One region of the Paenibacillus sp. JZ16 genome, then DNA from elsewhere that is predicted to be linked to it. Evidence: riboswitches for the same ligand, from Rfam matches in the RefSeq annotation. Region 1 holds a riboswitch; the other holds the start of a gene.
What was found. A riboswitch is a leader RNA that binds a small molecule or an ion and turns the genes downstream of it on or off. The one in region 1 is predicted to bind cobalamin.
Positions count from the first base shown of each region.

Region 2: it holds a riboswitch for cobalamin, as region 1 does, so the genes downstream of both, BJP58_RS13805 (ABC transporter substrate-binding protein) here and BJP58_RS23325 (ribonucleoside-diphosphate reductase subunit alpha) in region 1, are expected to answer to the same signal.

Region 1 covers NZ_CP017659.1:5,176,253-5,179,890, reverse strand. The annotation lists gene BJP58_RS33970 (hypothetical protein) at 360-491, opposite strand; gene BJP58_RS23340 (hypothetical protein) at 611-778, shown strand; tRNA gene BJP58_RS23335 (tRNA-Thr) at 1,038-1,109, opposite strand; gene BJP58_RS23330 (MTH1187 family thiamine-binding protein) at 1,218-1,523, opposite strand; cobalamin riboswitch at 1,883-2,116, shown strand; gene BJP58_RS23325 (ribonucleoside-diphosphate reductase subunit alpha) at 2,311-3,638, shown strand, end outside.
Region 2 covers NZ_CP017659.1:3,054,403-3,058,040, reverse strand. The annotation lists gene cbiB (adenosylcobinamide-phosphate synthase CbiB) at 1-793, shown strand, start outside; gene BJP58_RS13810 (histidine phosphatase family protein) at 784-1,608, shown strand; cobalamin riboswitch at 1,761-1,964, shown strand; gene BJP58_RS13805 (ABC transporter substrate-binding protein) at 2,221-3,225, shown strand; gene BJP58_RS13800 (FecCD family ABC transporter permease) at 3,222-3,638, shown strand, end outside.

The sequences.
Region 1 (3,638 bases):
ATTAATTTTTAGCTACCGGGATTAAACTTGATTGGTTCTTTTAACATTAACCGTGTATTTAGGTACCCCGGCCTGAATCAACCGGGATTGTGACCCTGGTCTCTATTAAGCGGCTCCGCCGCCTTTATCATTTTTGTGACCTTTTCCTTATACTTCTTCCACTTCGGCTGAATTTGGCTGGAAGGAATGCCAGCATTTTTTTGAAATCTCAACCCATGTCTTACCCTCACTCAGACTTTTTTCCAAGAACAACGGGAAATCCAATGGAATATCTTCAAAAGAGGCGTTCTTTCAGGAAGAACCGTTCCAGCTCCTCCTTGCTAATCTCTTCATCGCTGGATAACTGGCTTTCCTCAGATTCAGAGGTACCGTTCGCTGCGACTTTTGATCAGCTTCCTCAAGGTCATTTCCTGCCCATCCGATTTTTCCTCATGCTGCTGGTCTTGCATCCATTCCGGGAGTTCGGAACCTTCCTGAACTCCTCCGCTCATGATGATTTGATCTCCCCTCACAATTTATCATTCATGTAGACTATGAAACTTTACATACTCGAGAGGAACTTATCTTCTCCTTGGATGGTCCATTGGAGTTAGTTGAGGATGGCCAGCTTATGAATTTCACAGACAGTAAACCTGTAAAGTTTCATGATTTGGATTACACGATGGACGGACGGATCGGCTTAAAGCTCAGTCATCCTGCCAGTAGGTACTATAATTCTGCCTTCGTGCAAAGGAAAGATATCGAGCAATTGCTGCAGTTTTATGGAGAAGATTTTTAAGGAGGATCTTTGATGAGAGGACATATCGCCAAAAAAGGGAGCAAGTATTACATTAGATACCTATTCCCACGTGCTGCCCAACTTGCAAGAAGCTGTTCTAAATACAATTGGTGACTCAATCTTAGGGAAGTAAATCGAGGACGAAAAACCCACTTTACTAGACTAAAGGGTAGAAAAATGGTAGAAGAACGGGTTAAACAACAAAAATGGCGCGATTCCGAAAACTCAGAAAACCGCGCCGTTGTTGACTTTATGAAGATGCTGGTGAAGGGAATTGAACCCCCGACCTACGCATTACGAGTGCGTTGCTCTACCCCTGAGCTACACCAGCACATGTGGTTCGATGTTATTCCTCACGAAACAACAAAAATTATTATAATACTTCAGCAGCAAAATGCAAGCCCAATTCTTACGGAAATATCCCCCGAAACTGGTGGCATTACCCGCCTAATTTCTCCTGTACGGACTGGATCTTCTGTTTGCTTGAGGAAACTTGATCCCTGCGGTCGTCGATCTTCACGGAAGTCGATACGCGCTGCGCACCGGACAGAAAAGGCGCTTCATGCAAAGCCTCTATCGCCCGCCAGATCATGTTAAGCTCTCCCTCGATGATGGTGCTCATCGAAGTCAGCTCATAGGATATTCCATCCTGTTGTTTCAATACACGCTGCATCTCAGCAACATAAGAGCTCAAACTCGTTGTTGCGGTTCCGATTGGAATCACCGTTACCTCCGCTATTGCCATCTTAAAAACCTCCCTCGTTCCCATCCCATTTATATGGAATGCTCTAAATTTCCGAATACTGTTATCATAACAATTCTGGCCCTCCATATCAAAGTCCGTCTGCCTTTAGCTTCACACAAGATATGGTGTACCTTCCTCGTTTCGTCCATACGAATATATCCTATTTTGTCAAAACGATAATATACGTGGTATCTGCGCAGAAAAGGTCGCATTTGGTCACAATTCAGGAAATGTTATGGCCTTTTGGCAGTTTCTTAACTGGCACAATGACCGCTCGTTTGCTATAATTCATTTTGCGTTCAATTTTAAGAATATGGTTTACAAACACAATATATTGGGTTAAATTAGATTAACAACAACCAAATATAGTGTATATAGGTGCCGGATCAACCTATAAGGCAGTCCGGCTTAATAGGGAAGCATGGTGCAAATCCATCACGGTCCCGCCACTGTAAGGGCTCTAAGGCTGTTTATGATCTATCAGCCATCCACATCCGACATATGCCACCGAGGAACCGGAGCAAGGTCTCGGGAAAGGCAATTCCGAGGGAAGAAGCTCAAGTCAGGAGACCTGCCTATATGCAGTAGACACCAACCTACGGGGTTTTAGGTAAGTGTTCGTTAAACTTGCGTCTGTACATAACATCATGCCCGTTCATGGGCTTATGGCAAACGTCATTTTCGAATCACAGCGCACGGACATTTTCAAGCCTGCCCGCGGGTTTTAGAAAATGTTTTTTTGATGTCCTTTTTCATATTTCCCCCGAAGAAAGCGAGGAATTTATTCATGCCCCAGCTCGTAGTTAAACCGAACAACCGTCAGCTCGCCTTTGATGAAATTCGCCTCTCCGTCTATGCCGATCGGACTCTGAAAGGATTGGACATGCTCGATAAAGAGCGCCTGCTTCGCGGCGTCAATGCCAAATTGCGCGGCGAGCAAGTTACCGGCGAAGAAATCAGCAACGCCTTCACGATGTCCGCCCTTGAGCTTGTCACCAAAGAGGAGCCGAATTGGAAGTTTGCAGCTGCCCGTTCGTTTCTCACCTCTTTATATAAAAAAGCGGCCACCAACCGCCGATACAAAGCCTACCCGGAAGAACCATACGGTGCCTTCTATCCGCTCATTACGGAGCTTGTACAAAAAGGCATCTATCGCGAGGATCTTCTGACCAGCTATACCAAAGAACAAATCGAAGAGCTCGGCGAGTGCATCGATCCAAGCCGCGATCTGCTGTTTGATTACATCGGTCTGTTGACGCTGGCTGAGCGTTACCTGGCAAACGATTTTGACGGTCGCGTTATGGAACTTCCGCAAGAACGCTACATGGTCATCGCGATGTTCCTCATGCATAACGAGCCTGCCGACAAGCGTCTTGACCTTGTCAAAGAAGCCTACTGGGCCATGAGTAACCTGTACATGACGGCGGCTACGCCGACAATGTCCAATGCAGGCAAAAAGGTAGCCGGCCAGCTTTCCAGCTGCTTCATCGATACCGTAGACGACTCCCTGGAAGGGATCTTCGATTCCAATACGGATATCGCCCGTCTCAGCAAAATGGGCGGCGGCATCGGGGTATACCTCGGTAAAGTCCGTGCACGCGGCTCTGACATCCGCGGTCACAAGAATACCAGCTCCGGCGTTATCCCTTGGATTCGCCAGTTGAACAACACCGCTGTTAGCGTTGACCAATTGGGAACTCGTAAAGGTGCCATCGCGGTTTATCTGGATGTGTTCCACAAAGACATTCTGTCCTTCCTGGATCTGAAGCTGAACAACGGTGACGAGCGTATGAGAGCACATGACGTGTTCCATGGCGTATGTCTGCCTGACTTGTTCATGGAGGCTGTAGAAGCACGTGAAGAGTGGAGCCTGTTCTGTCCGCATGAAGTGAAGAAAATCATGGGCTGGAAAGACGAGAATGGCCGTCCGCTGGGCCTGGAAGACTTCTATGATCAAGGACAAGGCGAAGGCGAATTCCGTCAAAAATATGCTGAAGCCGTGGCGAACCCGCTGCTGCCGCGGATTACGGTACAAGCCATCGACATTATGAAGCGCATCATGAAATCCCAGCTTGAAACGGGTACACCGTACATGTTCTACCGCGACACGGTCAA
Region 2 (3,638 bases), 2.1 Mb from region 1:
GGCCGGCGGATCCTTCGTGCTGGCATGGCTGCTGCTGGAGCTGTGCGGAGCGATTCATCCTTGGCTAGCGTGGGGAGTAGAGATCGTGCTTATTGCGACTACGATTGCCATCAAAGGGCTGCGTGAAGCCGGATTGGAGGTCTACGGCCATCTTCGCTCCGGGAAAATCGCGGAGGCCAGACGCTCGCTCAGCATGGTTGTCGGAAGAGACACCGGTCATCTGGATGAGCCGGAGATCGTGCGGGGAACGGTGGAGACGGTTGCGGAGAATATCGTGGATGCGGTCATCGCTCCGTTGTTTTTTGCCCTGATCGGGGGAGCGCCGCTGGCGATGGCCTACCGGGCCGTGAATACGCTCGACTCCATGGTCGGATATAAAAACGACAAATACCAGCATATCGGCTGGGCATCCGCAAGGCTGGACGATATCGCCAATTGGATACCGGCACGTCTGACGGCAGGACTGTTGACCATGGTGGCTGCCATGTTGTCGCTGCAATGGAAAAAAGCGATCAAAATGGTCAGAAGAGATGCGCGAAAGCACCCCAGTCCGAACAGCGGCTTCCCGGAATCGGCCGTTGCCGGTGCGCTGGGGGTTCGTCTGGGAGGCGAGAATTCCTATCAAGGCGTGATCTCGTTCCGGGCTTATATGGGGGATCCCGAACGCCCGCTTGAAGCGGAGCATATTCGGGTGACAAACCGTCTGCTGCTGGGCGTATCGGTATTGTTTACGTTGCTGGGTACCCTGGTGCTTGGGCTTGTTGCCGCAGCCGGAGGAAACCTATGGATATGAGGATCACGCTGCATCTGGTCCGTCACGGCCGCACGTTGTGGAACGAGGAGCGCCGTTATCTCGGCCATGAGGATCAGGGAATCCTGATTGAGGAAAGGGAACAGCTCCTCCCGCTTCGGGATAGGTTTTTTACCGGGCAGTTTGTCCGGATCTATTGCAGCGATCTCCTTCGATGCAGACAGACGCTGAATGTTATCCTATCGGACTCCAAAATGGCTGCTATTCCTGACGATGAAGTTTTGGGCAGGATTATACCGGGAGTGATGTATGATCCGCGGCTGCGCGAGCTCGATTTCGGAGATTGGGAAGGGAAAACCTACGAGGATTTGAAATCGGATATCTCCTATCGGCGCTGGATTGATAACCCCGCAGAAGTTACGCCGCCGAATGGGGAGAGCTGGGAGGCGTTCCGTTCCCGGCTTCAGGCATTCTTGACCGGATTGCATTTGGATTTAAAGGAACTGTTGCATATAGAGGAAGATCCGGATACCCTTGTGCAGGCAGAGGCAGAGGCAGAGGCAGAGGCAGAGGCAGAGGCAGAGGCAGAGGCAGAGGCAGAGGCAGAGGCAGAGGCAGAGGCAGAGGCAGAGGCAGAGGCAGAGGCAGAGGCAATGCCAGTTGGTTATGTCCTTGGAGCACAAAGGGCGGAGCTTGATGTGCTTGTGGTGACCCATGGAGGCGTCATCCGGCAGATCGCTGCAGCAGTCCTTCCGCATACGGAATTCTGGGAGACGCAGGTGTCGCCGGGCGAGGAGCTCAAGCTGCAATTGACATGGGACGGAGAACGCTGGCAAGGCGTACGGTTAAGCGATTAAACGAAATCGTATGATATCGGTGCGGAATGGGCGATAACGGGATAAATCCGTATCATAAGGCATTTGAAATGACCGAAACTTTCGGTTGTAAGAGGGAGGTTTATCGCCTATAATCTTGGGCAGAGAAACCATGCTTGGCCTAACATACATAAATTCATATTATTTGCGAGGGTCCCGGACAGAGGGCATTTATTGTCATCTGCCGGGTTAATAGGGAAGCCGGTGCAAGTCCGGCACGGTCCCGCCACTGTGAAGCAGGGACTTCTCCATATGCCACTGAGCCAAAAGCGCTTGGGAAGGCGGAGAAGTCGTTACAGCCTGCAAGTCAGGAGACCTGCCCTCGGCGAATGAATGACGGTCCTTCGAGGAGAGGATTACGTTGCCGGACCCATGCAGCATGTGTGGGCGGAAGTTTAAGGCGCTATCTGTGAACGGTGATCCAGATGTCCTTATGTTAAAACGTAATCCCTGATTCCTTGTTTACGAGGAGTCGGGGATTTTTGCATCTTTGGAGTATGACGATTGATGTTTTTTTCTCCCGGTAAGGATCGGTCGAAGGAATGTAAACTCGCAGCGCCAGGTTCTCAATTATGTATAGGGGGATTTCAAGAGATGAAAGCATTGAACAAAACATGGTCCGTACTTCTGGTAGCCATACTGATGGCTCTGGCCTTGATCGGCTGTGGAGGCGAAGAAGCTGCGCCGAAGGATACAACGCCGCCGGCACAGCAGGAAGAGCAGAATAACGAAGCGCCTGCGGATTCGGGCGAAGAGCTTAAAACGACGTATCCGCTGACCGTCAAGGATTCAACCGGGGTTGAAATGACGTTTGAGAAAGCTCCGGCCAAAATTGCATCCCTGACACCGTCCGAGACGGAAAAACTGTTCGCTTTGGGCCTGGATGAGGAAATTGTGGGCGTGTCCGATAATGACGATTATCCGGAAGCGGCCAAATCCAAGCCGAAATTGGGCGGGTTCCAAGTAAATGAAGAGGCTATTATTGCAGCCGATGCCGATGTGGTATTCGCCGCTTCGATGAATGCCGAGAATGCCGAGAAATTGCGTGAGCTTGGCGTGACCCTGTTCGTCAATGATCCGAAAACCATCGATGCCGTAATGGAGAACATCCAGTTGATCGGACAAATTACGGACCGTCAAGCGGAAGCGAAAGCCGTCGTGGATCAGATGAAGCAGGAATTGACTACCGTTACAGAAGCCGTGAAATCCGTGAAGGATGAAGACAAGAAAAAAGTGTATGTGGAATTCTCTCCAGGATGGACCGTCGGCAAGGGCGAGTTTATGGATGAGATCATCACCTTAGCTGGCGGCGTTAACGCAGCCGGCGAAGCGGAAGGCTGGTTCGAAATCAGCGAGGAGAATATTATCGCTGCAAACCCCGACGTCATTCTGTACACGGACGATGTCGTTGACGAAGCAACCAAGAAAACATTGGATCAGCTGATCAAGGAGCGCGGCGGCTGGGATCAGATCGAAGCCATCAAGAACGATCAGGTCATATCCGTGGATGCGAATCTGTTAAGCCGTCCGGGTCCCCGTGTAACGCAAGGGTTGATTGAAGTGGCGAAGGCCGTTTATCCGGAACTGATGAATCCATGAGTAAAAAACTTGCAGGATTCGGTGCGGCCGGCATCATCCTATTACTGTTAACCTTGGTTGTCAGTCTCGGAATCGGCTCCGTGCACCTGCCTGTGAGAGAGATTGGGGCGATGCTGCTGCACCGGCTGCCGGGAATCGGCGATTCCATCGTTCCGGGCTGGGAAGCTTCATCCGAGCAAATCTTAATGAAGGTGAGATTGCCGCGCATATTGCTTGGGATGCTCGTAGGAGCCTCCCTGGCCGTCGCCGGAGCCGCCTTTCAAGGGGTATTGCGCAATCCGCTGGCGGATCCGTTTACGCTCGGTGTATCCTCGGGTGCTGCGCTTGGCGCAGCATCCCTGATTTTTTTCGGGATGGAATACTCCTTTGCCGGAGGTTACACACTTCCGCTTGTAGCGTTTCTGACCGGAGCA